2 regions of the Micromonospora sp. NBC_00421 genome follow, and region 1 is predicted to be linked to the other one. Evidence: predicted binding sites of a transcription regulator. Region 1 holds the regulator's gene; the other holds the start of a gene.

Region 1 (15,424 bases):
CGGGCCGTCAGGCGTCACGCGTCCCGACCCTCGACCGTCACGTGCCCCCCATCCACGGGCGTCATGCCAGGTCCCGGGCCAGCATCGGGCCGAGGGGTGCGCCGCCGAGCAGGTGGGCGTGCACGTGGAAGACCTCCTGGCCAGCGTACGGGCCGGTGTTGAACATCAGCCGGAACCCGTCGCCGGTCAGTCCCTCGTCCTCAGCCACCGCGGCGGCCGTGGCCAGCACCTCACCGGCCAGCCCCGGGTCACCCTGGGCGAGCGTCGCCACATCCGCGTAGTGCTCCTTGGGGATGACCAGCACGTGCACCGGCGCTTTCGGACCGATGTCGCGGAAGGCGAGGGTGGTGCCGGTCTCCCGGACGATGGTGGCCGGGATCTCCCCGGCGACGATGCGGCAGAACAGACAGTCGTCTCCCATCCCACAAGTCTAAAGACCACCCCCGCCCACCCCCGCCCCCCGCCCACCCCACCCCTCCCGCCCTCACCCGCCCGCCCCGCCTTCCCTCCCCCTCCCCCTCACCTCCCTCCCCCCACTCCCTCACCCACCCCCCTCACCCCCGCCCCGGTGATCAAGAGGTTTACGTCAATTTCAAGCCCACCGATGACGCAAACCTCTTGATCACCGGACCTACCACGCCGGAGCCGGCGTTGGCGGTTGGTGATCAAGAGGTTTGGGGGTGGGGATGTGCTTCAGGGTGACGTAAACCTCTTGATCACCGGGGTGGGGGTGGGGGTGGGGGATTTACCAGCGGGAGAGGCGGGTGGCTAGGACGGTGAGGGCGGCCACGCCGGCGGTGGAGGTACGTAGGACCGAGGGGCCGAGGCGTACCTGGTGGGCGCCGGCCTCGGTGAAGGTGGTCAGCTCTGTCGGGGCGATGCCGCCCTCGGGCCCGACGACCAGGACGATCTCGCCGGTGGCCGGCAGCTCCGCCGCGGTGAGGCGCTCGTCGGCCTCCTCGTGCAGCACGAACGCCGCTGCCGCCCCGGCGATCCGTCTGGCCACCGTGGCGGTCGACTCGTCAGGCGCTCCGGCCACCACCGGCAGCCGCGCCCGGCGGGCCTGCTTGGCCGCCTCCCGGGCCGTCGCCGCCCACTTCGCCCGGGCCCGTACGCCCCGGTCACCGCGCCACTGCACCACCGAGCGGGACGCCGCCCAGGGCACGATCTCGTCCACCCCGACCTCGGTCATCGCCTGCACTGCCAGCTCGCCCCGGTCCCCCTTGGCGATGCCCTGCGCCACGACCAGCCGGGGGACGTCCGCGTCGACGTACCCCCGGGAGGTGATGGTGAGGTCGAGGGTGCCCCGGGCGACGGCGGTGACCACGGCGCCGGCGGTGCCACCCCGGCCGTCGGCGAGCAGCAGCTCCTCGCCGACGCGTACCCGTTGCACGGTGGCGGCGTGGTGCCCCTCGGGGCCGTCCAGGGTGAACTGGTCGGCGGTGGGCAGCGATTCGACCAGGAACAGCGACGCGGACACGACAATCAGGCTAACCGGCCGAGCCTGAGCCGGTCGGGGCTGGTCCCACGATCACCCGACCCCGACCCCGACCCCGACCCCGACCCCGAGCGGGAGCGGGAGCGGGAGCGCCGGCCCGACCCCGACCGGAGCGACGCGGCAGCGCCGGCCCGACCCCGACCGGAGCGACGCGGCAGCGCCGGCCCGACCCCGACAGCCCGACCCCGACCGGAACGATCAGGCGCGAGCCCGAACGGGCCGGTCAGGCGTGGCCGTTGAAGGCGTCGCGCATCCGGGAGAAGAAACCGCCCTGCTTGCTCAGCTCGGCGACCTCCTCGCCCCGGGTCTTGGCGAAGTCCCGCAGCATCTTCTCCTGGTCGGCGTCGAGCTTGGTGGGGGTACGCACGTCGAGGTGGACGTAGAGGTCGCCCCGGCCGGTGCCGCGCAGGTGCGGTACGCCCCGGGCGCGTAGCCGCAGCGTGCTGCCCGGCTGGGTGCCGGCCTTGACGTCGACGGTCTCCTCGCTGTCCAGCGTCTTGATGGTCAGCCGGGTGCCCAGCGCGGCGGCGGTCATCGGGACGGTGACCCGGCAGTGCAGGTCGTCGCCCTTGCGGGAGTAGACGTCGTGCGGGCGCTCGTGGATCTCGACGTAGAGGTCACCGGCGGTGCCACCACCCGGGCCGACCTCGCCCTGCTGGGCCAGCCGGATGCGCATGCCGTCCTCGACCCCGGCGGGGATCTTCACGGTCAGCGAGCGGCGGGTCCGCACCCGGCCGTCGCCGGCGCAGGTGGGACAGGGGTGCGGGATGGTGGTGCCGTAGCCCTGGCAGACGGTGCACGGGCGGGCCGAGACCACCTGGCCGAGGAAGGTCCGCTGCACCGACTGCACCTCGCCCCGGCCCCCGCACGCCTCGCAGGTCGCCAGGTGGGTGCCGGCTGCGGTGCCCGCCCCGGAGCAGGTGGTGCAGAGCACGGCGGTGTCGACGGTGATCGGGGCCTCGACGCCGAAGGCGGTCTCGTGCAGGTCCAGCTCCAGCCGCAGGATCGCGTCGGCACCCGGCCGGGTACGCGGGCGCGGTCCGCGTGCGCCACCGGCGGCGCCGCCGAAGAAGGCGTCCATGATGTCCTGGAAACCGACGAACGGGCCCGCCCCACCGGGGCCACCCGGGCCGCCGGCACCCCCGCCGCCCGGGGCGAGCGGGTCGCCGCCCAGGTCGACGATCTGCCGCTTCCGATCGTCCGACAGGACCTCGTACGCGGCGTTGATGTCCTTGAACTTCTCCTGTGCCTCCGGGTCCGGATTGACGTCCGGGTGGAACTGCCGCGCCAGCTTGCGGTAGGCGCGCTTGATCTCGTCGTCGGAGGCTTCCCGGCTCACGCCGAGGATGCCGTAGTAGTCCCTGGCCACTGCGTTCCGTGTCCTCATGTTCGTCTCGCGTTGCGCCGGTCGGCGGCCGGAGCCGGCCGTCGGCCCTGACTGGTCAGTTCTGGGCCAGCAGCTCGCCCACGTAGCGTGCCACGGCCCGCACCGTGGCGATGGTGCCGGGGTAGTCCATCCGGGTCGGGCCGAGCACACCCAACCCGCCGACGATGGTGCTGCCCGGGCCGTACCCGGTGCTGACCACCGAGGCGGCGCGGAGGTTGTCGATCTCGTTCTCGTCGCCGATCAGCACCCGGGTGGTGCTCGGCTCGGCCTCGCCGATCAGCTTGAGCAGGACCACCTCCTCTTCGAGCGCCTCCAGGATGGGACGCAGCGAACCCTGGAAGTCGAGCAGGCCGCCCCGGGTGAGGTTGGCGGTGCCGGCCAGCGCCAGCCGCTCCTCGGTGCGCTCGACGAGGGTCTCCAGCAGCACGGTGGAGAGGGTGGTCATGGCACCGCGCAGGTGCGGCGCGGACTCCTCGACAAGCGCCTGGACCAACGGCGGGGTGTCGGACAACCGGCTGCCGACCAGCTTCTCGTTGACCAACCGGCGCAGGTCGGTGACGTCGTCGGCGGGCACCGGCGCGGGCAGCTCGACCAGCCGCTGCTCCACCCGCCCGGTGTCGGCGATCATGACCAGCATCAGCCGGGTGGTGGAGATCGGCACCAGCTCCAGGTGCCGCACCGACGAGCGGGCCAGCGACGGGTACTGCACCACGGCGACCTGCCGGGTGAGCTGCGCCAGCAGGCGCACGGTGCGGTGCACGACGTCGTCCAGGTCGACCGCGCCGACCAGGAAGCGCTCGATGGCCCGGCGCTCGGCCGGGCTGAGCGGCTTGACCCGGGAGAGCCGGTCGACGAAGAGGCGGTAGCCGCGGTCGGTGGGCACCCGGCCGGCGCTGGTGTGCGGCTGCCGGATGTAGCCCTCCTCCTCCAGCACCGCCATGTCGTTGCGGACGGTGGCCGGGGAGACCCCGAGCTGGTGCCGCTCGACGAGCGTCTTGCTGCCGACGGGTTCCTGCGTGGCGACGTAGTCCTCGACGATCGCCCGCAGCACGGCGAGCTTGCGGTCGTCGAGACCCATCTCCCACCTCCTGATGCACGTCGACCGGGGCAGCCGCTGCGCCCGGCAACCGCTCTGGCACTCGACTGTAGCGAGTGCCAGTCTACGACGGCAGTACCGCCGCCGCGATGATCAACGACGGACCGTCGGTGTGGCCGCCCCCGGCGGGCGGCCGGCGCGGTCGCTGACCGAACGTCGAGGCCAACCTCACCAGTGTCGCTCTGGTGCGCCCTTGCCGGCAGCCCCTACCGTGGCGGCATGACTGAACCACCTCGCCCGCCCGGCGCGGGGGACGGCTACCCGCCGGACCCGAACGCTGGCCAGGGCTCGCCATACGAGCCACCCACCGCACCACTGTCCGGTGCCCCGGGGTCGGGCGGGTATCCCCCGCCCGGCGGGTATCCGCCGCCCACCGGTGACCAGCCGCCGTCGGGCGGCTACGGTCCGTCCGGTGGCTACCCGCCGCCGGGCGGCTACCCCCCGGCCGGTGGCGGATATCCGACCGCCGGCGCGTACGGCGCCCCGGCCGGTGGCTACGCCAACAACGAGGACAAGACCTGGGCACTTGTCGCGCACTTCGGCGGTGCCGCCGGTGCGCTGATCAGCTTCGGTCCGCTCGGCTTCGTCGCCCCGCTGATCGCCTACCTGGTACGCGGTCAGCAGTCGCCGGCCGTCCGGGCCCAGGCGCTGGCCGCGCTGAACTTCCAGATCCTCTGGTCGATCATCGCGTTCGTGCTGCTCTTCGTGAGCTGGTGCCTGCTCTTCCTGCCCAGCATCGCGGTCGTGGTGATCCAGATCCTGTTCGGGATCATCGCCGGCATGAAGGCCAACGAGGGGCAGGCCTACCGCTACCCGATGTCCACCAGCTTCATCAAGTGAGCCCCGGTCGGCCGCTCCCCCGGCCGGCCGGGAACCACCCCGGGCCGGGCACCGTCGTGCGCCGGCCCGGCACCGCCACGGACCGGCCCGGGTCGCGCGCTCAGGGCAGCAGGTCGCGGACCACCGCGTCGGCCAGCAGCCGGCCGCGCAGGGTGAGCACTGCCCGCCCCTGCGGATAGGCCGAGGGGTCCAGCAGCCCGGCGTCGCGCGCCCGGGCGGCACCGGCCCGGCCGGCGTCGTCAAGCGCGGCAAGCGGCAACCCGGAGGCCAGCCGCAGCCGCAGCATCACGTCCTCCATGTGCGCCTCGGCCGGGGTGAGGACCTCCCGGGCCAGGCCGGGTGAGTGCCCGGCGGCGAGCCGCTGCGCGTACGTCGTGGGGTGTTTGACGTTCCACCAACGCACCCCGCCGACGTGGCTGTGTGCCCCCGGGCCGAGGCCCCACCAGTCGGCGCCGGTCCAGTAGAGCAGGTTGTGCCGGCACCGGGCGGCCTCGGTGCGGGCCCAGTTGGAGACCTCGTACCAGGAGAAACCGGCCGCGTCGAGGGCTGCCTCCGCGGCCAGGTAACGGTCCGCCGCCACGTCGTCGGAGGGGTACGGCAGCTCGCCGCGCCGCATCCGGGCGGCCAGCCGGGTGCCGTCCTCCACGATCAGGGCGTACGCGCTGACGTGGTCGACCCCGGCGGCCACCACCTGCTCCAGTGAGGCGGCGAAGTCCTCGGCGCGCTCCCCCGGCGTACCGTAGATCAGGTCCAGGTTGACGTGGTCGAACCCGGCGTCGCGGGCCTCCCGGGCGGCCTCGGCGGCCCGGCCGGGGCGGTGGGTGCGGTCGAGGATCGCCAGCACCCCGGGGGCGGCGGACTGCATGCCCAGCGAGATCCGGGTGTAGCCGGCGGCCCGCAGGGTCTTCAGCGACTCCGGGGTGACCGACTCGGGGTTGGCCTCGGTGGTCACCTCGGCGTCGGCGGCCAGCCCCCAGGTGCGGTCGATGCCGTCCAGCAGGCGGGCCAGGTCGTCGGCGGGCAGCAGGGTCGGCGTGCCGCCGCCGACGAAGACCGTGTCCACCCTCGGCGGTCGGGCGTCGCCGAGCACCCGGGCGGCGAGCGCCAACTCGGCGAGCACGGTGTCGGCGTACGACTCGCGGTCGGCACCCCCGCCCAACTCGGCGGCGGTGTATGTGTTGAAGTCGCAGTAACCGCACCGGCTGGCGCAGAACGGCACGTGCAGGTACACGCCGAACCCGCGCGCGCCGACGGCACGCAGCGCGGTGGCGGGCAGCGCACCGTCGACGGGAACGGTCTCACCATCTGGAAGGACGCCGGGCATGGCCACTAGTGTGCCCGGCATGACCTCTCCCGACCGACTCGTGCGGGTCGCCACGGCCCGTGGGGTGACCACCCTCACCCTGGACAGCCCGCACAACCGCAACGCGCTGTCCACCGCGCTGATGACCGGGTTGCTGGCCGGGATCGCCGCGGCGGTCGCCGACGAGGCGGTCCGGGTGGTCGTGCTGGACCACACCGGCCCGGTCTTCTGCTCCGGGGCGGACCTGAAGGAGACGGCGGCGGCGTACGCCAGCGGGTCGGTGCCGGCCGGGATGCTCGGCGACGTGCTGGTGGCGGTCCGGGAGTGCCCGAAGCCGGTGCTGGCGAAGGTGGCCGGGCCGGCGCGGGCCGGTGGGCTCGGCCTGATCGCGGCGGCCGACCTGGCGGTCTGCGCGCAGGAGGCGACGTTCGCCTTCACCGAGGTGCGGATCGGGGTGATCCCGGCGGTCATCTCGGCGACCGTGCTGCCCCGGCTGCACCCCCGGGCCGCCGCCGAGCTGTACCTGACCGGGGACACCTTCGACGGCCGGCGGGCCGCCGAGGTGGGTCTGGTGACCGCCGCCGTGCCGGCCGACGGGCTGGACGCGGCGGTGGCCCGGTACTGCGCCTCGCTGGTCCGGGGAGCGCCTGGCGCACTGGCCGGGACGAAGGAGCTGTTGCGCCGGCCGGCGGCCCCCGACCTGCGGGCGGAGATCGCCGAACTGTCCGCCCGGTCCACCGGCTACTTCCTGTCCGCCGAGGGCCGTGAGGGCGTGACTGCCTTCCGCGAGCGGCGGGACGCGGCCTGGGTACCGACGGATTGAGCTGGTTTCTTCTGATTACGCGCGGGAACGTGAACCAGTCGACCGACCCGGGCTCCCAGAATGACGACGTAGGCTGGCTCCGACCCTGAAACAGGAGGTGCGGGTGCGAACACGGACATTCGTGGCAGCCGGTGTGGTGGTGGCGGTGCTCGCCATGCTCGGGGTCTGGGGAGTCCGTCAGCTCGGCGGTCAGCTTCGGCTGCCCACCGCCAGCCGCACCTGCACCGTGCAGGCCGACGGCACCGTGAAGTTGGACGCCGACCAGATGGCCAACGCGGCCACCATCGCCGCGATCGGCATGCAGCGGCAGATGCCCGAGCGGGCCGTGGTGGTCGCGCTGGCCACCGCGTACCAGGAGTCGGGGCTGCGCAACCTCGCCCACGGTGACCGGGACTCGCTCGGCCTGTTCCAGCAGCGACCCAGCCAGGGCTGGGGCACCCCGGACCAGATCCGCGACGAACGGTACGCGGCCAACCGGTTCTACAAGGCGCTGAAGAAGGTCCGTGGCTGGGAACGGATGGAGGTCACCGACGCCGCCCAGGCGGTGCAGCGGTCGGCGTACCCGCAGGCCTACCAGAAGTGGGCGGACGAGTCGCAGGTGCTGGCGCGGGCCCTGTTCGGTGAGGCGACCGGCGCGGTGGCCTGCACGGTCGGGCGTACCCCGGTGATGCGCGGGCAGGCGGCGACCGCCGAGCTGACCCGCGGCCTGACCCTGGACTGGGGGTTGCCCGGTGCCGGCGCGGTGGCCGAACTGACCGACGTGACGGTGCCCGCCGCGGACGCCCGCGACGGCTGGCGGTACGCGCACTGGCTGGTCTCGCACGCCCCCGACCACGGGGTGAAGCGGGTCCGCTTCGGCGGCCTGGAGTGGACCGCCGACAACGGCCGGTGGGCGAAGGTCGCCGACGGCCGGGCCGCCGAGCCCCGGGTGCTGGCCGAGGTCTTCGCCGACCGCACCTGACCGCCCGGTCGGCGGGCCGGTGCGGTCAGCCGGCGACGTTCAACCGGCGACGGACCTTCTCCATCGTCGGCGCGGGCAGTTCGGAGGCGGTGAGCAGCCGGGGCAGCAGCTCCGGTTCCAGGCTCATGGCCCGGAACACCTCGCCGATGGTGACCCCGTGCGCCGGCCGGTCCACCACCTCGACCGGGTCGCCGGCGCCGACCTCACCTTCGCGCAGCACCCGCAGGTACGCCCCGGGCGCGGCCCGGACGGTGAACCGCTTGATCAGGTCGGGCACCCCCCAGAAGCCGGCGAAGGTCATGCACGGGGTGCGCGGTTTGGTGACCTGGAGCAGCGCCGAGCCGACCGCCCAGCGTTCGCCGACCACCGCGCCGGTCACGTCCACCGCCCAGGTGGTCAGGTTCTCGCCGAAGCCGCCGGGGCGGACGTCCCGGCCCAGCTCGGCCGCCCACCATTCGGCGTCCTCCTGCGCGTAGGCGTAGACCGCCTGGTCGGGGCCGCCGTGGTGGGCCCGTTCGCCGATGAAGTCGCCGGCCACCCCGCCGGTACGCAGCGGCACCGGGCCGTCGGCCGGCCGCTTGTCGATGCCGCTGCGCCCGCTCGCGCCGCCCGCCCACTGCGCCTCGGTCACCACGCCGAGATTCACCGCCGTCACCCTGCCCGTCATCGGCCCAGCCTACGACGACCACCCGCCGACGACGGCCCCGCGCCTCAGCCCTTGACCGCGCCGGCCACCAGGCCGGAGACCATCCGCCGCTGCACCAGCAGGAAGAAGACGATCACCGGCAGGGTGAAGAGCGTGGAGGCCGCCATCACCGAACCCCAGGCGGTGTCGTCCCGACCGAAGAAGAAGGTCATCGCCACCGGCAGGGTGTACCGGCTCTGGTCGTTGACGAAGGTCAGCGCGAAGATCAGCTCGTTCCAGGCGGTGATGAAGGAGAAGATGCTGGTCGCCACCAGGCCTGGCGCGACAAGCGGAAAGAGGACCTTCCGGAAGATCTGCGACCGGCTCGCCCCGTCGATCGCGGCGGCCTCCTCCAGTTCCTTCGGCACCGCCGCGACGAAGCCGCGCAGCATCCACACCGCGAACGGCAGCGAGAAGCCCAGGTAGGTCAGGATCAGGCTGGGCAGGGTGTTGTAGAGGCCGAGCCGCTGGATCATCAGGAACAGCGGGATGACCAGCGCCTCCAGCGGGATCATCTGGACCACCAGCAGCATGATCAGGAAGGTGGTCCGCAGCCGGAACCGGAACCGGGCCACCGCCGTCGCGGCCAGCAGCGCCACCAGGCCGCTGAGCACGACCGTGCTCCCCGCGACAAGCACGCTGTTGAGCAGGAAGTCGCCGAAGGTCACCCCCGGGATCAGGTTGCCGGTGAGGATCTCCCGGTAGTGCTCCAGGGTCGGGTGGGCCGGCACCGGCCGGGGGGTGGCCGAGAAGATCTCCCGGTTCGGCTTCAGCGAGGTGGCGACCATCCAGTAGACCGGGAACGCGGCGAAGAGCGCCACCAGCAGGCCCGCGCCGTTGAGGGCGACCTTCTTCACGACCCGTCCTCCTGCCTGAGCACCATCCGGACGTACAGGCCGGTCACCAGCAGCAGGATCAGCGTGAGGATGACCGCGACGGCCGAACCCACGCCGTACTTCGGCGGCGGCGAGAACGCCTCGGCGTACGAGTAGATGGCGAGCATGAACGTCGGCCGGTCCTGGGTGCCGCCGGCCAGCACGAACTGTTGGGTGAACACCTTGAAGTCCCAGATGGTGGAGAGCACCACCAGGATGCCGAAGACCGGCCGCAGCAGCGGGAAGGTGATCTTCCAGAACACCGTCCACGGGCCGGCCCCGTCCACCCGGGCCGCCTCGTGCAGCTCGCTCGGCACACTCTTGAGCCCGGCGAGCACACTCACCGCGATGAACGGGAACGAGTGCCAGACCACCACCAGGGTCAGGATCGCCAAGAACAGCAGCGGCGAGTTGAACCAGCCGTAGCCGGACCAGTCGGTGCGCCCGAAGAGCGCCTGCGACAGCCCGTCCGGCAGGGCGTTGAACGCCCAGGTGACCAGGCCGGAGGTGTCATCGAAGATCCACTTCCAGACGATCGTGCCGGTCAGCGCCGGGGTGGCCCAGGCCAGCATCACGCAGCTGGCCACGAAGGTGGCCATCCTGCGGCCGAGCCGGTGCAGCAGCAGCCCGACCAGGGTGCCCAGCACCATCGTCAGCAGCACGTTCGCCGCCGCGAAGAGCACCGTGTTGCGCAGCACCGTACGGAAGAACGGGTCGCCGAGGATCTGGGTGTAGTTGGCCCACCCGACGAACGGCCATTCGCGGTCGCCGCGCAACTGCCGGACGTTGTCCAGCTTGAAGAACGACATCGCCACCACCTGGCCCAGCGGCCAGAGCAGCAGCACCCCGATGACCACCAGGCAGGGCAGCAGGAGCAGGTACGGCAGGCGGTCCACCCGGCGTCGCCGCCGTACGGGGGTCTCCCGCGCGGCGGCCGCCCCGGTGCGCTCGGTCAGAGTGCTCACTTGGCGTTGAGGATGCTTTCCATCTCGGCGGCGGCGTCGGCGGTGGCCTGCTCGACCGACTTCTGACCCTTGATGACCGAGCTGTTCATCGCCTGGGTGACCGTTCGGGTCCGGCTGACCTCCACCCACTTCGGAGTCAACGGGGTCACCCGGGTGCGTTGCATGGTGCTGGCGAACGCCGCCATCAGCTTGTCGTCGGCGTAGTCGCCGCCCCGGACGAGGTCGGCGTAGACCGGGAAGAAGCCGAGACTGCCGGCGAAGGTCTGCGCGTTCTTCTTGTTCAGCAGCACGGTCAGGTAGTCCCAGGCCAGGTCCTGCCGCTCGCTGTCGCGCCAGAGGGCGAGGTCGGAGCCGCCGGCGAAGGCCGGGGCCGGCCTGCCGTCCGGGCCGGGGATCGGGAACGTGCCCCAGACCTTCTCGATCTCGGGGTTGTCCTTCTTGATCGCGCCGGCCTGCCAGCTTCCGGCGAAGGCCATCGCCGCCTTGCCGGTGGCGAACTGGGTGCGGGCGTCGATCTCGTTCCAGGCGGCGGCGGCGGGCGGGGCGACCTTGTGTACGGTCACCAGGTCGGTCCAGAACTTCACCGCCTGCTGTGCCTGGGGGCTGGTGTAACCGGACTTCCAGGTGCCGCCCTGGTCGGTGGCGATCTCGCCCCCGGCACCCCAGAGGAAGGAGTAGAAGGGCAGCTCGGAGTTGCCGGGCAGGGCGATGCCGTAGGTGCCGGGCTTCTTGGCCTGCACCGCCTTGGCGACCGAGACCAGTTCGTCCCAGTTCTTCGGCGGCTGCACGCCCGCCTCGGCGAACCAGTCGGTGCGGTAGTAGATGGCGCGCACGCCGGCGTACCAGGGGACGCCGTACTGCTTGCCGTCGAGTTGGGCGTTGCGCACCAGGTCCGGCAGGACGTCCTTGCCGTCGGCCCAGTCGCCGAACCGGCCGGAGACGTCGGCGAGGGCCTCCTGGGCCGCCCAGCCCTGGGTCTCGGTGTTGCCCAGCTCGGTGACGTCCGGGCCCTCGCCGCCGGCGAGCGCCGCCTGGAACTTCTTCGGCGCCTCCAGCCAGGGGACGTACTGGACCACCACGTCGGTGTCGGGGTGCCGCTGTTGGAACTCGGTCTCGACGCCGTCGAGGAACGCCGTCTGGGCGGCGCTGCCCTCGCCCATCATCCAGACCGTCAGCTTGCTGTCGTCGGCGGCTTCGTCGTCGCCTGAACCACCGCAGCCGGCGAGCACCATCGCGGCCGAGGCCACGACGGCGGTGACCGGAGCCAGCCGTTTCCACCTGTTCACGCCACTTCTCCCTCGCGCCGTCCGGCACTTACCTTCTTAGCCGCACCCTAGTAGGAAAATTTCCTTTACGACAGGGGGCGGTTCCCGTCCCGGCCGGCAGACCGTCGCCGATGGTGACGGCGGGTGCCGCGAGGGTGCCGACGGCGGCCGCCGCGGATGCCCGGCGAGGCGACCGTATCGCAGGCGGAGGCCCCTGAGGAGGGCCTACGACGGCCCTGTCGGGCTCGAGCCGTGGACACGAGGACAAGCGGATGCCCACCCCCCGAACCGGGGAGCGGGCATCCGCTTGGTGGTACGTGCCGACCGGTCACCGACCGGCGGACGGGTCAGCGGTGGCTGACGCCCCGACGCCGGCCAACACCGGCCACCAGGGCCACGGCGATGGCGGCGACGACGACCTGCACCAGCAGCTCGGTCCAGTCGATACCGGCGGTCTCCGTGGCGATGCCCATCGCCCGGGCCAGCACGGTGCCCAGCAGCGCGGCGCCGACACCGATCAGCAGGTGCATCCAGATCGGCATGTTCTGACGACCCGGCACGACCAGGCGGCCCAGCGCGCCGACGATGAGGCCGACGACGAGCGCGGTGATGATGCCCCAGACGGTGAACTCCACGACCGTCCTCCTTCTTCTGTCGATATGTCATTCGATGAGTTGTTGTTGCTGTGGTGATCGATAAGGTTCCCGAAGCGGAGAATCGCGAAACCGGTTCCGGTAACGATCCGGTCTAGATCCCACTACCGGCGGTCGATCCCTCCGGCCGGCTGCGGCGGCGCGGGACGAGCCCCCTCCGGTCAGCTGCGGCGACGCGGGACGAGCTGCACGGCGGGAAGGCCGGTGGCGACCACGGTCGGGACAGACGCGAGCGGGCGCCCGACCCCGAGGGGTGCGGGCGCCCGCTGAGCGGTACGGCTGTTACCGGTGGGAGACGCCGCGGCGACGACCCACGCCGGCCACCAGGGCCACGGCGATGGCGGCGACGACGACCTGCACCAGCAGCTCGGTCCAGTCGATACCGGCGGTCTCCGTGGCGATGCCCATCGCCCGGGCCAGCACGGTGCCCAGCAGCGCGGCGCCCACGCCGATCAGCAGGTGCAGCCAGATCGGCATGTTCTGGCGGCCCGGCACGACCAGACGGCCCAGAGCGCCGACGATGAGACCAACAACGAGCGCGGTGATGATGCCCCAGACGGTGAACTCCACGGTCGCCCTCCTCCTCAAGATTGAGTCACACGGTATGTGTGGTTCCTGTCGTGAGAGCTAGGTTCCCGACCGGCCGGAAACCCAAACCGACTCACCGCCACACTTGTCGCCGAACGTCGATGCGACGACGGTGCGTCGGTTTACCGACCGTCGATGTCCGCCCAGCTCAGCGGGGGTGCATCGGCCCGTGCGAGCAACACCGGGACACAAAAAATTCACCCGTACGCCAGGGAGGCAGGGCCCCGCCTACTTCTTGCCGGCCGGCTTGGCGTCGCCGGAATCCGAGGAGAGCGCGGCGATGAAGGCCTCCTGGGGGACCTCCACCCGGCCCACCATCTTCATCCGCTTCTTGCCCTCCTTCTGCTTCTCCAGCAGCTTGCGCTTACGGCTGATGTCACCGCCGTAGCACTTGGCGAGCACGTCCTTGCGGATGGCGCGGATGGTCTCCCGGGCGATCACCCGGCTGCCGATCGCCGCCTGGATCGGCACCTCGAACTGCTGGCGCGGGATCAGGTTGCGCAGCTTCGCCGCGATCGACGTGCCGTAGTTGTAGGCCTTGTCCTTGTGCACGATGGCGCTGAACGCGTCCACCGGCTCACCGTGCAGCAGGATGTCCACCTTGACCAGGTCGGACGCCTGCTCGTCGGAGGGCTCGTAGTCAAGCGAGGCGTAGCCCTTGGTGCGGCTCTTCAACTGGTCGAAGAAGTCGTAGATGATCTCGGCGAGCGGGAGGGTGTAGCGCAGCTCCACCCGGTCGGCGGAGAGGTAGTCCATGCCGAGCAGGCTGCCCCGCCGGCCCTGGCACAGCTCCATCACCGCACCGACGTAGTCGTTCGGGGTGAGCACGGTGGCCCGCACGACCGGCTCGTACACCTCGGCGATCTTGCCGGTGGGGTACTCGCTCGGGTTGGTCACCACGATCTCCTGGCCGTCGTCGGTGATGGCCCGGTAGACCACGTTCGGGGCGGTGGAGATCAGGTCGAGGTTGTACTCCCGTTCCAGCCGCTCCCGGATGATCTCCAGGTGCAGCAGGCCGAGGAAGCCGCAGCGGAAGCCGAAGCCCAGCGCCCCGGACGTCTCCGGCTCGTAGTCGAGGGCGGCGTCGTTGAGCTTGAGCTTGTCCAGCGCCTCACGCAGGTTGGGGTAGTCCGAACCGTCGATCGGGTAGAGGCCGGAGTAGACCATCGGCCTCGGGTCCTTGTAGCCGCCGAGGGCCTCGGTCGCCGGCCGGGAGTTGATGGTGACGGTGTCACCGACCCGGGACTGCCGGACGTCCTTCACCCCGGTGATCAGGTAGCCCACCTCGCCGACGCCGAGCGCGTCGGCCTTGACCATCTCGGGCGAGATGACGCCGATCTCCAGCAGCTCGTGCACCGCGGCGGTGGACATCATCTTGATCCGGTCCCGGGCGCTGATCCGGCCGTCGATCACCCGGACGTAGGTGACCACGCCCCGGTACACGTCGTAGACCGAGTCGAAGATCATTGCGCGGGCGGGGGCGTCGGCGTCGCCGACCGGCGCGGCGAACTGCCGGACGATCTCGTCGAGCAGGTGCGGCACCCCGACCCCGGTCTTGCCGGAGACCCTGATGCAGTCGGCCGGATCACCGCCGATCAGGTGGGCCAGCTCCTCGGCGTACTTCTCGGGCTGGGCGGCCGGCAGGTCGATCTTGTTGAGCACCGGGATGATCCGCATGTCGTTCTCGAGCGCCAGGTAGAGGTTGGCCAGCGTCTGCGCCTCGATGCCCTGCGCGGCGTCGACAAGCAGCAGCGCGCCCTCGCAGGCGGCCAGCGACCGGGACACCTCGTAGGTGAAGTCCACGTGACCCGGGGTGTCGATCATGTTCAGGACGGCCTGCTCACCGACCCGCTCGCCCTCCCGGATGGTCCACGGCATCCGGACGGCCTGGCTCTTGATGGTGATGCCGCGTTCACGCTCGATGTCCATCCGGTCGAGGTACTGCGCGCGCATCTGCCGGGGGTCGACCACGCCGGTGAGCTGCAACATCCGGTCGGCCAGAGTCGACTTCCCGTGGTCGATGTGGGCGATGATGCAGAAGTTCCGGATGCGCGCCGGGTCGGTGGCACCAGGAGCGTTCGCGCCGGGATCGAGCGTCGGTGGCACAGCGGTCCGTTCTGGTCGGCTGACGTGAGCGGGCCGACGCGCCGCCGGCCCCCTCTATGTTCCCACGTCGCTCCGAACCCGGTCCGGTCACTCCTCGGGTGGCTCGACGAAGAGGGCCGCGAGCTTCGGGAGCCGACGGCGGGCCTCCTCCTCGTCGTCGAAGTCCCAGAAGTCGTTCAGGTCGGGCACCGGCACCCTGTCGCGCTCCGCCGGCAGGTCGCTGGCGGTCGCCTTCCGGTACGCGTCCCACGGCACCGCCAGCATGTCCTCGCACTCGAACTCCTCGCCGCTGAGCGCGGCCGACCGGACCCGGGGCAGCTCGGCCAGCGAGTCCGGAGCCGCCACCGCCGCGGCGAAGACCGCCCGGCCCTGGGTCATC
Region 2 (15,424 bases), 940 kb from region 1:
TCTTCGGGTTGTTCGGCGGCAACCCGATGACCGGCAAGGCCGTTCCGGTCGGCACCTGGCCGGGCTGGTGGGCCGCACTGATCCAGCTGGTCTGCGGCGCGCTGGTGCTGGCCGGGCTGTTCACCCGGCCCGCCGCGCTGCTCGCGTCCGGCTCGATGGCGTACGCCTACTTCGTGGTGCACCAGCCCGAGGGCCTGCTGCCGCTGCGCAACGGGGGCGAGCTGTCGGCGCTCTTCTGCTGGTCGTTCCTGCTGATCGCGGTGCTCGGCCCGGGTGCCTGGGCGCTCGACACGCTGCTCGCCCGTCAGGGTGCCGACACCGCGCCGGCACCGGTGACCGAGGCGAGCTCGGTGCCGGCCTGACGCACTGACCGGCGTCGCCGGGGAACCTCGACGAGGTTCCCCGGCGACGCGTCCGGTCAGGGGTTGTAGGGGGCGTCGGTGTGGCTCACCTCGGTGAGCTTGTGGCCGGCGAGCTTGTAGACCGACGTCCGCTTGATGTCCAGCTCGGCCATGCCCCGGCTGGGGCTGCGGGTCAACCAGACCACGGTGGCCTTGCGCCCGGCCACGTCGATCGACAGGACCGGGGTCCGGTCACCGAGGTCGACCAGGGCCTGGAACGCCGGCACGCCACCGTCGTTGCGCCACGCCGCGAGGGTGTAGAAGGTGCCGGTGCCCCCCGAGTTGACCGCCACCGCGCCCACCGCGTCGTCCGCGCCGTCCCCGTCGAGGTCGCCGATGCCGCACGGCTTCTGGAGCTTCACGGTGGCCCCGTCCTCGCCGGACCACTGCCCCCCGGCCAGCGGCAGGTAGTCCGGATAGCCGTTGTAGGGCACCTTGCTGCTGCCGAGCCGGGCCTCTGCCAGATGGGCACAGGTCATCGGGGCCTTGACCGGGGCGGCGGCAGCTGTGGTCGGGGTGGCAGCCGGCGCGGTGGTGGGGGCGGCCTTCACCTCCGGCGACGACACCGGGTCGGTGGGAGTCGCCTCGGGCGAGGCCTCACTGAGCACCGAGGCGGTGGAGGGCTCGGTGGACGGGCCGACGGTGGGCGCTGCCTCGCCCGTTCCGCCCTGCTCACCCCCGCAGGCGGCGGTCAGCAGGCAGACCAGGGTGAGGGTCGCAAGGCTCGACGGGATCCGTCGCATGGGCGGGGGGTCCTCTCTCGGACGTCAGGTGTCCCGCACCGTACTGATCGACGGCAATGTCGGTCATCGGCTCGACGGTCGGCCCGCGTCGGCCTGTCGGAGCGCGGTCAGGGGCCGACCGGCGGGCCGGCGTACTGGTGTCTCTGTGCCGCGCAGACAGGCGTGTTGAGCTGGAAGCTTGCCCGAAACATCGGCGACTGTCGGTGCTGCCGGCGGGCGGCCGGTGGGCGGGTGGTTCACACCGTGGGAGCGGACTGGGCGACGGCGGCGAAGCTGCCTAGACTCGGTGGCACAACTGCATACCTCATCCAGAGGGGCTGAGGGATACGGCCCGACGACGCCCCGGCAACCACCCCGCGCGCTCATCGCTGAGCGTCCGGCGGGGCAGGTGCCAATTCCGTCCCCGCCGCAGGGTGCGATGCGGGGAAAGATGAGAGGAATCCGACATGACGTCGACGCTCGCCGCCCCCGGTATCGACACCACCGCCAGCCCCGCCCGCGCACTGGTCTGCCGCGCCTGCTCCGCCCGTTACCCGCTCGCCGCGCAGCACGCCTGTTACGAGTGTTTCGGCCCGCTGGAGGTCGACTACGACACCGCCGCGCTGGCCACCGTCACCCGGGAGCAGATCGAGGCCGGCCCGCAGAACATCTGGCGGTACGCCGCACTGCTCCCCGCAGGCCAGGACCCGGCCACCCGGGTCACCCTCGATCCCGGGCTGACCCCGCTGGTCGCCGCCGGGCAGCTCGCCGCAGAGCTGGGCATCAGCGCGCCGCTCTGGATCAAGGACGACAGCGCCAACCCGACCCACTCGTTCAAGGACCGGGTCGTCTCGGTGGCGCTGACCGCCGCGCGGGCGCTCGGCTTCCGCCGGTTCGCCTGCGCCTCGACCGGCAACCTGGCCAACTCGGTGGCCGCCCACGCCGCCCGCGCCGGAGTTCCCTCGGTCGTCTTCATCCCCGGCGACCTGGAGCAGGGCAAGGTGATCACCACCGCCGTCTACGGCGGCGACCTGGTCGCCATCGACGGCTCGTACGACGACGTGAACCGGCTCTGCGGCGAGCTGGTGGAGACCGACGAGTTCGAGGACACCGCCTTCGTCAACGTCAACGTCCGGCCGTACTACGCCGAGGGCTCCAAGACCCTCGGGTACGAGGTGGCCGAGCAGCTCGGGTGGCGGATCCCGGCCCAGGTGGTCATCCCGATGGCCTCCGGTGAACTGCTCACCAAGATCGATAAGGCGTTCACCGAGCTGGTCGAGATCGGTCTGGTCGAGGCGCCGGCCGGGGGTTGGAAGGTGTTCGGCGCCCAGTCGGCCGGCTGCAACCCGATCGCCACCGCCCTGCACGCCGACACCGACGTCATCACCCCGGTCCGGCCGACAGGCATCGCCAAGTCGCTCAACATCGGCGACCCGGCCGCCGGCCTGTACGCCCTGGAGGCGGTGCGGCGTACCGGCGGCTGGATGGAGTACGTCGACGACGACGAGATCCGCGCCGGCATCCGGCTGCTGGCCCGGACCACAGGTGTCTTCGCCGAGACGGCCGGCGGGGTGACCGTGGCGGTGCTGCGCAAGCTGGTCGAGTCCGGCCGGCTCGACCCGACCGCCGAGACTGTCGTCTTCAACACCGGCGAGGGGCTGAAGACCATCGACGCGGTCGCCGGGCAGGTCGGCCCCACCCACCGGATCAAGCCGTCCCTGCGGGCCGCCCGCGACGCCGGCCTGCTCTCCTGAGCGGGCCGGGCGGAAGCGGCCCGGGGCGGAAAGTGGATCTTTGGGTGACCGGGTTTTCGCGGTGAGTGGCGGAAACCCGCCGGGAAGGACTTGACGGCAGGAACCGGACGGCGCAAGATGCTCCGTGCGGGAGGGCTTTCGCCGGAGACTTTTCAAGTTCTTGCGACCCAACGCCGGAGGCGTTGTGCGAACGTCCCTCCCGACCAACCTCCGAAGGGGGCCAGCGGAAATCCGCTGGCCCCCTTCGTCGTCCCCAGGAAGACTTGCGGCGTGGCCCTTGACATCACGCCGATTGATCCCGACGACCAGCCGACCCTCGACGTGGTCCACCGGATCGCGGCGACGGCCGAGGCGATTGACGAACCGGACCTGCCGCCGCTGTGCCGGCGTCGGTTCGAGGGAGCGCTGCGGCATCCGATGCCCGGCCTGGACGCCCGGTGGTCGGTGGCCCGTCTCGACGGGGTGCCGGTCGGGCTGGTCCGGCTCACCCTGCATCTGCTCGACAACACCGAGAACGCCAGCATCGAACTGGTGGTCGATCCGGCGTACCGGCGGCGGGGGGTCGGCCGGGCGCTGTTCGGCCACGCCCGGCGGCTGCTCGGGGAAGCCGGCTGCAAGCGCATGGTCGGCGCGACCCGGGCCGCACTGCCCGGCGAGCCGGACCGGGAACTGCCCGGGGCGGCCTTCGCGGCGGCGCTCGGTGCGAAGGCGGCGCTCGCCGAGGTCCGCCGCCGGCTCGACGTCGCCACGCTCGACCACGCCCGGCTGGCGGGCCTGCTGGCCGAGGCGCGGGCGGCCGCCGCCGGCTACCGCACGGTCCGCTGGCGGGACCATCCGCCCGAGGAGTACGTCGCCGACGTCGCCGACCTGGAGGGCCGGCTGATGACCGACGCCCCCCTGGGCGACCTGGAGTGGGAGCCGCAGCGGGTGGACACCGAGTGGATCCGGGGCATGGAACGTGCCCTGGACGCGCGGGGGGTCCGCCGGTACAGCGTCGGCGCCGTGCACGAGGCGTCCGGCCGGCTGATCGCGTGGAGCCTGCTCAGCCTGGCCGCGAACACCACCCGGCACGCCTGGCAGCAGATCACCATCGTCGACCCGGCCCACCGGGGGCACCGGCTCGGCCTGCTCTGCAAGGCCGAGAACCTTGAACACACCCTGGGGTACGAGCCGGAGCTGGAAGTGATCGACACCTACAACGCGGCGGCGAACACCCACATGATCGCGATCAACGAACAGCTCGGTTTCCGGCCGGCGGCCGGGTCCACGGAGTGGCAGTTGACCATCTGAACTGTGACACGCCCCTACTGATCTGGTCGACATCTGTTGCATGATGGCGGGCATGACGGAGACCCCGCACCCGCTGTACGACAGGCACGCCGACACCCTGCACCGCGCGCTGACCGCGATCACGGAGCGCGGGTACTGGTCCGCCTACCCCGAATCGCCAAGCCCCCGGGTGTACGGCGAGACCGCTGCCGCCGACGGGAAGGCCGCCTTCGAGGCGTACCTCGGTGGTGATTTTCCGCTCGACCAGCCTGGCGCGGGCGATCGGGTGGCCACCGAGACGAGCCCGTTCGGGGTGGCCCTGGACGTGCGGTACCCGCACCCGGGCGCGGACGAGGCGGTCGCCGCCGCCTCCGCCGCGCTGCCGGCCTGGCGCGACGCCGGCCCGCAGGCCCGGGTGGGGGTCTGCCTGGAGATCCTCGACCGGCTGCACCGGCACATCTTCGAGCTGGCCAACGCGGTGCAGTTCACCAGCGGGCAGGCATTCGTGATGGCCTTCCAGGCCGGCGGCGCGCACGCGCTGGACCGGGCCCTGGAGGCGATCGCCTACGCGTACGCGGAGATGACCCGGCACCCCGCGACGGCCGGCTGGGAGAAGGCCGCCGGCAAGGGCGACCCGCTGCGGATGACCAAGACGTTCCACGTGGTCCCGCGCGGGGTGGCCCTGGTGATCGGCTGCAACACCTTCCCGACCTGGAACTCGTACCCCGGGCTGTTCGCCTCGCTGGTCACCGGCAACCCGGTGGTCGTCAAGCCCCACCCGCGGGCGGTGCTGCCGCTGGCCATCACCGTGCGGTACGCCCGGGAGGTGCTCGCCGAGGCCGGCTTCGACCCCGACCTGGTGCTGCTCGCCCCCGAGGCCCCCGGCGAGAAGCTGGCCTCGACGCTGGCCCTGCACCCGGCCGTGAAGATCGTCGACTTCACCGGCTCCACCGGGTACGGCGACTGGCTGGAGGCCAATGCCCGGCAGGCGACGGTATACACCGAGAAGGCCGGCCTGAACACCGTCGTGATCGACTCCACCGACGACTTCGCCGGGATGTGCCGCAACCTGGGCTTCACGCTGACCCTCTACAGCGGGCAGATGTGCACCACCTCGCAGAACATCCTGATCCCCGCCGCCGGTATCGCCACCGACCAGGGGCACAAGAGCTTCGACGAGGTGGCCGCCGGCATCGCCGCCACCATCGGCAAGCTCACCGCCGACCCGGCCCGGGGGGTCGAGCTGACCGGCGCGATCGTCAACGACGGGGTGCTGGAACGGCTCGACGAGGTCACCAAGGTCGGCCAGCCGGTGCTGGAGTCGCGTACCGTCGCCCACCCGTCGCTGCCCGACGCGGTGGTCCGGACGCCGACCGTGGTCAAGCTCGCCGCCACCGACACCGAGGTCTACGGCCGGGAGTGGTTCGGGCCGATCTCGTTCGTCATCGCCACCGACTCGACCGCACAGAGCATCGAGATCCTCCGGTCCACCGTGGGGGAGTCCGGCGCGTTGACCGCCGCCGTCTACTCGACCGACGAGGCGGTGCTGGACGCCGTCGAGGCCGCCGCGATCGACGTCGGGGTGCACCTGTCGGCCAACCTGACCGGCGGGGTCTTCGTGAACCAGTCCGCCGCCTTCTCGGACTTCCACGGCAGCGGCGCGAACCCGGCCGCCAACGCCGCCCTCACCGACGGCGCCTACGTGGCGAGCCGCTTCCGCATCGTCCAGTCCCGCCGCCCGGCCTAACCCCCGCCCGCCCCCACCCCCCGCCCGCCCCCGCCCCCGGTGCTGGGGCGGGCGTGGGGTGCTCGGTGATCAAGAGGCTTACGTCAATTCAATCCCTCAGACTGACGTAAACCTCTTGATCACCGGGGCGGGGCGACTGGGGTGGGGGTGGGGGTGGGGGTGGGTCAGGCGGGGCGGCGCATTTGGAGTTCGCGTAGCTCGGGGAGTTTGGGGTGGGGGACGCGTACGCCGGTGTCGGTGAAGCCCAGTCGGTGGTAGGCCCGGTAGGCCCGGTCGTTGCCGACCACCACCTCCAGCATGAGCTGTGGCCGGCCGCAGGCGCGGGACCAGGCGGCGACCTCGTCGATCAGCGCGCCGACCAGGCCGGTGCCGCGCCAGGCGGGGGCCACGTAGACCGCGTAGACCACTGTCATGTCGGGCTCGTCGGGGGCGACGGTGCCACCGGCGTGGCCGACCAGCCGGCCGCCCGGGTCGGCGATGAACTGGGCGGTGTGGCACCCCTGGGAGACGTACGCGATCCGGGCCGCGTACTGGGCGTGCGGGCGGGCGGCGGCCTCGGCGACGGTCTCCAGGAAGGCCAGCGGCGCATCCGCGAGCATCTCCAGCCGCAGCGCCCGCATCCGGGCGGCGTCCTGCGGGCGCACCCGGTGCACGGGGGCCGGCCGGGTCGCCGACAGGGCCGGGGCGTGGGTCATGTGCGCATGCATACCCCAGTGATGGAAGCCGATGGGTGACCGGGTCGATACCCGTCTGATTTGGGCCTATTTGTGGTCGTGCGCTGTCGTCACTCCTCGTGTAGCGTGCGATTTCGGTCACCGATTCAGCGGCCTTCACCGACCGCCGAAACGGTGGTTCTCCGCTGTCGGTCCGCCGGCATCCCGGGGTTGTGGAGCGCCGCGCAGAGTGAGGAAGTGCACCGTGGCACAGGGCACCGTCAAGTGGTTCAACTCCGAAAAGGGCTACGGCTTCATCGCCGTCGACGGCGGGCAGGACGTCTTCGTCCACTTCTCCGCCATTGAGATGGACGGCTACAAGGCGCTGGACGACGGTCAGCGGGTGGAGTTCGAGATCGCCCAGGGGCAGAAGGGCCCGCAGGCCGAACGGGTCCGCGTCATCGCCTGACCTCCCACCGCGCGGACGCCCGGTCCCACCGGTCGGTCAGTCCGCGGGACGGATGGCGCCGGGGGTGCGCGCCGGGCAAGATCGTGAACCGTCCAGGCGTCCTCGCTGAGGAGGGTTCATGACCGACCAGTCACCTTCGGGTCCACCCGACCCCGCTGCCGGGTCCCCGGGTGGACCGTGGGGGCCGCCGTCCGGACAGCCCTCCTGGGGGTCGCCGTCCGGCCAGCAGCCCGCAGGGACGCCGCCGGGGCAGCCGCCGTACGGTCCGTCCGTGGCTGGCCCGCCGGGCTGGGGCTACCCGGGTCCCGGCAACCAGCCGCCCGCCGTCGGCAGCCCGTATCCGGGCTACCTGCCGGGTGGCGGTTACCCGCCGGGCGGTGGTCTCCCGCCGTACGCCGGGAGCGGTCCCTGGGGTCCGCAGGACCCGCTGGTCAACCCGCCGTACGCCGGGCTGGACGGTTGGTTCACCCGGTGCACCGGGGCGTTGCGCCGGGGCTGGCGGATCCTGCTGCCGTTGATGCTGCTCACCCAGGTGGTGCCGGCGGTGGCCGTGTCGCTGCTCTCGCTCGGCATGGGCCCGAACGCCGAATCGCTGCCCGCCGACGGCTCGCTTCCCGACGGGTACCTCAGTGACCTGGCGATCTACGGTGCCTCGGTGGCGCTTGTCGCCCTGGCGTTCGGGGTGGTGCAGGGCATCGGCTGGGCCGGCGGCACCTGGGTGGTGGCCCGGCAGGCCGCCGGTCAGCCGACCGACCTGCCCGGCGCGCTGCGCTACGGCGCCCGCCGTTGCCTCGGGCTGTGGGGCTGGATGCTGGTGATGGGGCTGCTCGTCGGGGTCGGCTTCTGCCTCTGCCTGCTGCCCGGCATCTACCTCGCCTTCGCCCTCGCCCTGGCCGGCCCGGTCTACCTGTTCGAGGGGCAGAACCCGATCGGCCGCTCGTTCCGGATGTTCCACGACCGGTTGGGCATGGTGCTCGGCCGGGTGGCGCTGGTCGCGTTGGTGGCGATCCTCGGCAGCGTGCTCGGTGGGGTGGTGGAGTCGGTAGGCACCCTGCCGTTCGGCACCGACCCGTTCACCGCTCCCGGCACCGCCGTGGGTGCGGTGGCGGTGATCCTGGTGAGCGCGGTGCTTGTGGTGCCGGTCTACCTGGTGCAGCTGGTCGGCCTGGTCGTCACGTACGCCGAGCAGCGGGCGCAGGAGGGGCCGGTGAACGCCGCGCGACTGGCGGCGGAACTCGGCTGACCGGCCCGATCGTGCTTGCACTCGGCAGGGGAGAGTGCTAAACAAGTCATTGGCACTCGCATACGCTGAGTGCCAATGGTCGGGGCGGTAGGGCCACGGTCACACCGGCGTCTCGATGGCGTCGGGTGGCACGAGGCCGGTCGTCGCGGGCTGTCCGGCCCGACCGAGGAGGACGTCGTCGTCGCCAGGTGGCGACGTCCCCAAGGTGCGTACACCAGGCGGCCCGTCCGGGGCACAACACCCGGGTGGCCCGTGAGTGTCCAGGAGGACAACACCGTATGGCCAAGATGATCGCGTTCGACGAAGAGGCTCGCCGCGGCCTCGAGCGGGGCATGAACCAGCTCGCCGACGCCGTGAAGGTGACCCTCGGCCCGAAGGGCCGCAACGTGGTGCTCGAGAAGAAGTGGGGTGCCCCCACCATCACCAACGATGGTGTGAGCATCGCCAAGGAGATCGAGCTCGAGGACCCGTACGAGAAGATCGGCGCCGAGCTGGTCAAGGAGGTCGCCAAGAAGACCGACGACGTCGCCGGTGACGGCACGACGACGGCGACCGTCCTGGCCCAGGCCCTGGTGCGCGAGGGTCTGCGCAACGTGGCCGCCGGCGCCAACCCGATGGCCCTGAAGCGGGGCATCGAGGCTGCCGTGGCCAGCGTCTCCGAGGGGCTGTCCCAGCTCGCCAAGGACGTAGAGACCAAGGAGCAGATCGCCTCCACCGCCTCCATCTCCGCCGGTGACAGCACCGTCGGCGAGATCATCGCCGAGGCGATGGACAAGGTCGGCAAGGAAGGCGTCATCACCGTCGAGGAGAGCAACACCTTCGGCCTGGAGCTCGAGCTCACCGAGGGCATGCGCTTCGACAAGGGTTACATCTCCGCGTACTTCATGACCGACCCGGAGCGTATGGAGGCCGTCTTCGACGACCCCTACCTCCTGATCGTCAACAGCAAGATCTCCTCGGTGAAGGACCTGCTCCCGATCCTGGAGAAGGTCATGCAGTCGGGCAAGCCGCTGCTGATCATCTCCGAGGACATCGAGGGCGAGGCCCTGGCGACCCTGGTCGTCAACAAGGTCCGGGGCACCTTCAAGTCGGTCGCCGTCAAGGCGCCGGGCTTCGGTGACCGCCGCAAGGCCATGCTCGCCGACATCGCCATCCTCACCGGTGGCCAGGTCATCAGCGAGGAGGTCGGCCTCAAGCTGGACGCCGTCGGCCTCGACATGCTGGGCCGCGCCCGCAAGGTCGTGGTGACCAAGGACGAGACCACCATCGTCGACGGTGCCGGCGACGCCGACCAGATCCAGGGCCGGGTCAACCAGATCCGGGCCGAGATCGACAAGAGCGACTCCGACTACGACCGCGAGAAGCTGCAGGAGCGGCTGGCCAAGCTGGCCGGCGGCGTCGCGGTGATCAAGGTCGGCGCGGCCACCGAGGTCGAGCTGAAGGAGCGCAAGCACCGCATCGAGGACGCCGTCCGCAACGCGAAGGCCGCCGTCGAGGAGGGCATCGTCCCGGGTGGTGGCGTCGCGCTGGTGCAGGCCGGCAAGACCGCGTTCGACAAGCTGGACCTGGTCGGCGACGAGGCGACCGGTGCCAACATCGTCAAGGTCGCGCTGGACGCCCCGCTGCGGCAGATCGCCGTCAACGCCGGCCTCGAGGGCGGCGTCGTGGTGGAGAAGGTCCGTAACCTCGAAGCGGGTCACGGCCTCAACGCCGCCACCGGTGAGTACGTCGACCTGCTGGCCGCGGGCATCATCGACCCGGCCAAGGTGACCCGGTCGGCGCTGCAGAACGCCGCGTCGATCGCGGCGCTCTTCCTCACCACCGAGGCCGTCGTGGCGGACAAGCCGGAGAAGACCCCGGCCGCCCCGGCTGGCCCGGGTGGCGGGGACATGGACTTCTGAGTCCAGTTCCAACGCCGAAAGGGGCGGGCCGCGCAAGCGGTCCGCCCCTTTCCGTCTTCGTGACCGGGGTTCCGTTCCGTCCGGGGAGCCGGTCCCCGGGGAGGCGGAGCGGTCAGCGCCGGGCTGCCCGTACCGCCGCGTAGGCGTCGACCAGGCCGGCACCGGTCGACGCCGCCACCGGACCGCAACTGAGGTCGGCGGGGCCGGCCGGCTGAGCGGTGTCCCGCAGGATGCTCCGGGTCCGGGCCAGGTCACCGACGAGTGCCGGGTTCGCCGACCACATCAACGCCACCACCCCCGCCACCTGCGGGGTGGCCATCGAGGTGCCGTCCAGGGTGGCGTAGCCGCCGCCGGGCATCGCGGACAGGATCTCCGCCCCCGGGGCGACCAGGTCCGGCTTGGTCGCCCCGCCGGCGACGGGACCACGGCTGGAGAACTCGGTGACGGCCCGGTCCCGGCCCACCGCACCCACCGTCAGCACGTCCGGGTACGGTGCCGGCGGGTCGACGATCGACCCGCAGTCCGGCCCGGTGTTCCCGGCGGCGGCCACCACGAGGATGCCCGCGGCGTCCAGCGCGGCTGTCGCCGGACGCAGCGCACCCGGGTCGCAGCCCTCCACCGGCGGGCACCCCCACGAGTTGGTGAGCACGTCCGGTGCCCGCTCCGGTCGCCCGTCGGTGAACGGGTTTCCGCCGGCCGGGAACGGGGCCAGCATGAACTGGAGACAGTCCAGGTAGTGCGCCGGGCTGCCCAGGTTGCGGTCGAGGTTGACGCAGCCCACCCACTGCGCGCCGGGGGCCACCCCGATGCCGTCGCGCCCCACCGCGCTGCCCGTGGTGTGGGTGCCGTGGCCGCCGGTGTCGGTCGGGGCGCGGGTGTGGTCCCACGGGTCGTACCAGGAGTCGTCGCCGCCCCGGAAGCCGGCGGCCAGCGTCGGATGGGTGCCGTCGACCCCGGAGTCCGAACTGCCGATCACCACCCCGGCCCCGGTGACGTCCAGCTCCGACCAGACCCGGTCGGCACCGAGCATCCGGATGTTCCACTCCGGGCCGGTCGGCGCGGGCCGATCGCCCCCGCTGACCGGCGCGGGTGCGGGCAACGGCCGGAGCCGCTGGCTGACCAGCACCCGGGCCACCTCGGGCCGCGCGGAGAGCCACGCCCGTACCGCCGGGCCGCCGTCGGTCTCGATCGCGTTGACCAGGTAGTACGGCGTCGGGTCGAGGTGCAGTCGGGCCAGGTCCCGGCGCAACGCGCCCTGGGTACGCTCGGCGGTGGAGACCAGCCGGCGGTAGACCTCGGCGGTCCGTGCGTCCCGGCCGGCGCGGCCCGGCGTACCCGCAGGAAGGCCGGACAGGTCGGCCTGCTCGTGGAGCACCACCAGCAGCCGCTCGCCGTAGAGGCCGGGTCGGCCGGCGGTCACCTCGACCACGCCGACGGTGAGCAGCAGGACGGCCGCGCTCGACGCGGCGACCAGCCGGCTGGGGGCGCGCCCGCGCGGCCGGGCGAGCAGCACCCCGTACCCGATGGCCAGGAAGACCGCGACGGCGAGCCCGACGCCGGTCCCGACCGCGACCCAGTACGGCACGTCGCGGGTGGTGGACAGCAGGATCGAGATCTCCTCCGGGTCGGTGAGGGCCAGCGGGCCGAACACCGCCAGGCCGACCAGCCAGCGGACCGGCGCGACCCCGGCGGGTGCGCCGGCCCGCCGGGCCGCCACCTGGCACGCGCCCAGCACGAAACCGACAGGCGGGACGAACAACAGGGTGGGAAGTTGGGCGCCGGACTGGCCGGTGCCGGCCACGAGCAGCAGCAGGACCACCCCGGCGACCAGACCGCCGGCCAGCACGGTACGGGCGGACCGGGGTGGCCCGTGACCGGTGAAGGGGGACCAGAACCGGTCGTCCAGCAGCGCCCCGGCCAGCAGGCCGACCGCCGTCGCGGCTAGCGCGGCGAGCACCGTCTCCAGCAGGCCACCGAGTGCGCCGAGCCAGACCCAGGGCAGCAGCAGGGCCAGTCCGGCGGTGATCGTCAGCAGGGTGACCGCCCGGGGCCGACCAACACCGTCCGCCACTCCGCGCCGGCCACGACCGTCCTGTGGGATCGGGGTGGTCTGCTGGGTGGGGTCCGTGTGGGGTGGGGTGCCCGGACCGGACAGGCGGGTGGTCAGCAGCGCGAGCAGCGTCGCAGTTGCGGCAAGTGCAGCCAGGTACAGCTCGTGGTGCACCTGCGGAAGTGCCCGCAGGGATCCGAGGACCATCAGGGCGAGTGCGGCACCGAGCCACCCACGCCCGGCGGTCCGCACCCGGGCCGAGCGGGGGAGCAGGGCCAGCAACAGCGCCGGCAGGCCGACCAGTAGGGCGGTGGCCAGGCTGAGCGCCGGCCAGAGCCACCCCCACCGGTCCCATCCCGCGGCCACCTGCAACTGCTCGACCGACCAGCCGACCACCTGGAGCAGCGCGGTGAGCGCCACCGTCCAGCCGCCGACCAGCGAGGCGGCCACCACCGGCCACGGGCTGGACGGACGGCCGGCGTGCGGCGGGGGGCGGTAGCCCGGCGGAGGAGGTGCGTCGGCCAGCATCCGGAAACAGTACGACGCACCCCGCTGCCCGACGGAGGTGCCGGTCCGATGGATCGCCTCGCCGCCACCACCCACCCCGGAAACCGCCTAATACCGATCCGGAAACGCTGACCTGCGCGATCCGCTTCCTCCCACCAGCCTGGCGTCGCCGATTCCCTCCCTCCCGCTCGCCAGCCGGGCGTCGCCGATCCGCTCGTTCGGCGGCGCCGGTGGTGGCCGTGTGGCCGCTGAACCCCCTCGTCGCATCTCCCGCCCCGCCTGCTTCCCGCCCCGCCTGCTTCACCCTGACGGTTACGGATAGTCATATCGAGAGGAGGCGCGACCCTATCCCTTCGAGTCCTTTGCTCTGCTGCCATCAACGCGACAGTTACCGAAAGTGCGTGGTGCGTAGCGAGCAGCAGAGCAAAGGATGTGAGGGCGGAATGCTGAGGGTGGGCCGGGGGTGGAGATCGTGCTGTTCAGAGTGTTGGTTTCCTGGGGTGAGGGGGTGCGGTGGGGGTGGAGGTGGCCAGGGGTTCGACTGCGGAGGGTAACCGGGTTGACTTCGGATATCCGTTACTCAGTGTTGTCAGGGGGTCGGTGCGGATCTCGGTGGGCTCCGGCTCCGGGCCTGCTGCGGGTGGGGTCGGGCGGGTTACGGTGGACGGGTGCGTGACCCCAATGTGACCCGAGCCGCCGCTGGTCAACTCTCTCCCGAGCGCCGCGTCGCGGACCTGCGTCGGCTCCGGGCCGAACGGTTCGACGTGCTGGTCATCGGGGGTGGGGCGACCGGCGCGGGTGCCGCGCTGGACGCCGCCTCCCGGGGGCTCAAGGTCGCCCTGGTCGAGGCCCGCGACTTCGCGGCCGGGACTTCCAGCCGGTCCAGCAAACTGATCCACGGCGGTCTGCGTTACCTGGAGCAGTTGGAGTTCCACCTGGTCCACGAAGCGCTGACCGAGCGGGGCCTGCTCGCCACCCGGCTCGCCCCGCACCTGGTCCGGCCGGTCCCGTTCCTGATCCCGCTCCCCGCCGGCAAGGGGCTGCGCGACCTGCCGGCCCGGCTGTTCCGCCGCTCGTACTACGGCGCCGGGGTGGCCGCCTACGACGCCTTCGCCGGGCTCTTCGGCACCGGCCGGGGGATGCCGCTGCACCGGCACCTGAGCCGCGAGGGCGCCCGCCGGGTCTTCCCCAGTCTGCGCGCCGACGCGCTGGCCGGGGCCATCCGTTACTACGACGGCCAGGTCGACGACGCCCGGCTGGTGGTGACGTTGGCCCGCACCGCCGCCAGCCTGGGTGCCACCGTGGTGAGCAGTGCCCGCGCCGTCGGGTTGGTGCGGCAGGCCCGGGAGGTCACCGGGGTCCGGGTCCGCGACCTGGAGGCACCCGCCGACTCCCCGGACGCCGAGTTCGAGGTACGCGCCCGTACCGTCATCGGCGCCACCGGCGTGTGGAGCGACGACATGTCCCGGATGCTCAACGACGTCGGGCTGCGTCCCGGCATCCGGGTCCGGGCGTCCAAGGGGGTGCACCTGGTGGTGCCCCGCTCGGCGATCACCGGGGAGACCGGGCTGATCGTGCGTACCGCGACAAGCGTGCTCTTCGTCATCCCGTGGGGCGGGCACTGGATCATCGGGACCACCGACACCGACTGGCGGCTCGACCGGTCCCACCCGGCCGCCTCCGCCCGCGACATCAGGTACCTGCTCGACCAGGTGAACACGGTGCTGGACCGGCCGTTGTCCGGTGCGGACATCGAGGGCGTCTACGCCGGGCTGCGCCCGCTGCTGGCCGGCGAGGCCGACTCCACCTCCAAGCTCTCCCGGGAACACGCGGTCTTCGAACCGATGCTCGGGCTGCTGCTGGTGGCCGGCGGCAAGTACACGACCTACCGGGTGATGGCCGCCGACGTGGTCGACCGGGCCGCCCACCGGCTCGGTGGCGTACGACCCTCGCGTACCGCCGACCTGCCACTGCTCGGCGCCGACGGGTACGCCTCGATGTGGCGGGACCGGGCCGACCTGGCCCGCCGGCACGGGATGCCGGTCGGCGTGGTCGAGCACCTGCTGGAGCGGTACGGCACGCTCACCCTGGAACTGCTGGCGCTGATCGCCGCCGACCCACTGCTCGCCTCACCGCTGGCCGGTGCACCCGAGTACCTGGCCGCCGAGGTGACCTACGCCACCCGGGCCGAGGGGGCGCTGCACCTGGAGGACGTGCTGACCCGGCGTACCCGGATCTCCTTCGAGACGACCCACCGGGGCCTCGACTCGGCCGGGCACACGGCGGAGCTGATGGGCGCGGTGCTCGGCTGGGACGGGGCCATCCGGGAACGGGAGGTCGCGCACTACCGGGCGCGGGTCGAGGCGGAGCGGGAATCCCAGCTCATGCCGGACGACGCGACCGCCGACGCGGCCCGGCTGGGTGCGCCCGACGTCCGGGGTTTCGCCGCCGACCGGGGTGTCGACGGTGCCGAGGGCGGCCACGCCGAACTCCCGACCTCCTCCCGCTGACCGCTCCCGGGCCGTTCCCCCTGCCGGTGCCGGCCCGGTCGGCCGGTTCCGGACGACACCCGGGTGGGATAGGTTCCGGCGCGTGGTTCCCCCTCAGTGGTCGCGCGCGCTCGTCGTCCCCGCCGTTGCCGTCCTGACGGTCGCCCTGGCCGGCTGCGCGATCTTCGACCGGGACGGCGGATCCACAGCGGAGGGCGG

Evidence for each region. Region 1 encodes HrcA, which represses chaperone genes, less so after heat shock. Its sites were predicted from a motif close to GGTTNGCACNCTCNNNNNGAGNGTGCNAACC; they were not measured.
Region 2: groL (chaperonin GroEL) is a predicted target of HrcA. The motif match lies at 8,306-8,336, and genes of this name have one in related genera.

What each region holds. Positions count from the first base shown of each region.
Region 1 covers NZ_CP107929.1:53,554-68,977, reverse strand. The annotation lists gene OHQ87_RS00295 (histidine triad nucleotide-binding protein) at 62-421, opposite strand; gene OHQ87_RS00290 (16S rRNA (uracil(1498)-N(3))-methyltransferase) at 746-1,480, opposite strand; gene dnaJ (molecular chaperone DnaJ) at 1,722-2,867, opposite strand; gene hrcA (heat-inducible transcriptional repressor HrcA) at 2,941-3,963, opposite strand; gene OHQ87_RS00275 (DUF4870 domain-containing protein) at 4,201-4,821, shown strand; gene hemW (radical SAM family heme chaperone HemW) at 4,922-6,145, opposite strand; gene OHQ87_RS00265 (enoyl-CoA hydratase-related protein) at 6,165-6,947, shown strand; gene OHQ87_RS00260 (hypothetical protein) at 7,045-7,908, shown strand; gene OHQ87_RS00255 (MOSC domain-containing protein) at 7,934-8,575, opposite strand; gene OHQ87_RS00250 (carbohydrate ABC transporter permease) at 8,620-9,450, opposite strand; gene OHQ87_RS00245 (carbohydrate ABC transporter permease) at 9,447-10,433, opposite strand; gene OHQ87_RS00240 (sugar ABC transporter substrate-binding protein) at 10,430-11,719, opposite strand; gene OHQ87_RS00235 (GlsB/YeaQ/YmgE family stress response membrane protein) at 12,046-12,333, opposite strand; gene OHQ87_RS00230 (GlsB/YeaQ/YmgE family stress response membrane protein) at 12,634-12,921, opposite strand; gene lepA (translation elongation factor 4) at 13,168-15,045, opposite strand; gene OHQ87_RS00220 (DUF4240 domain-containing protein) at 15,133-15,424, opposite strand, start outside.
Region 2 covers NZ_CP107929.1:6,347,419-6,362,842, forward strand. The annotation lists gene OHQ87_RS27225 (DoxX family protein) at 1-362, shown strand, start outside; gene OHQ87_RS27230 (hypothetical protein) at 419-1,144, opposite strand; SAM riboswitch class I at 1,446-1,581, shown strand; gene thrC (threonine synthase) at 1,591-2,877, shown strand; gene OHQ87_RS27240 (GNAT family N-acetyltransferase) at 3,148-4,167, shown strand; gene paaN (phenylacetic acid degradation protein PaaN) at 4,220-5,893, shown strand; gene OHQ87_RS27250 (GNAT family N-acetyltransferase) at 6,058-6,588, opposite strand; gene OHQ87_RS27255 (cold-shock protein) at 6,812-7,015, shown strand; gene OHQ87_RS27260 (hypothetical protein) at 7,287-8,258, shown strand; gene groL (chaperonin GroEL) at 8,537-10,159, shown strand; gene OHQ87_RS27270 (S8 family serine peptidase) at 10,272-12,737, opposite strand; gene OHQ87_RS27275 (glycerol-3-phosphate dehydrogenase/oxidase) at 13,400-15,226, shown strand; gene OHQ87_RS27280 (hypothetical protein) at 15,309-15,424, shown strand, end outside.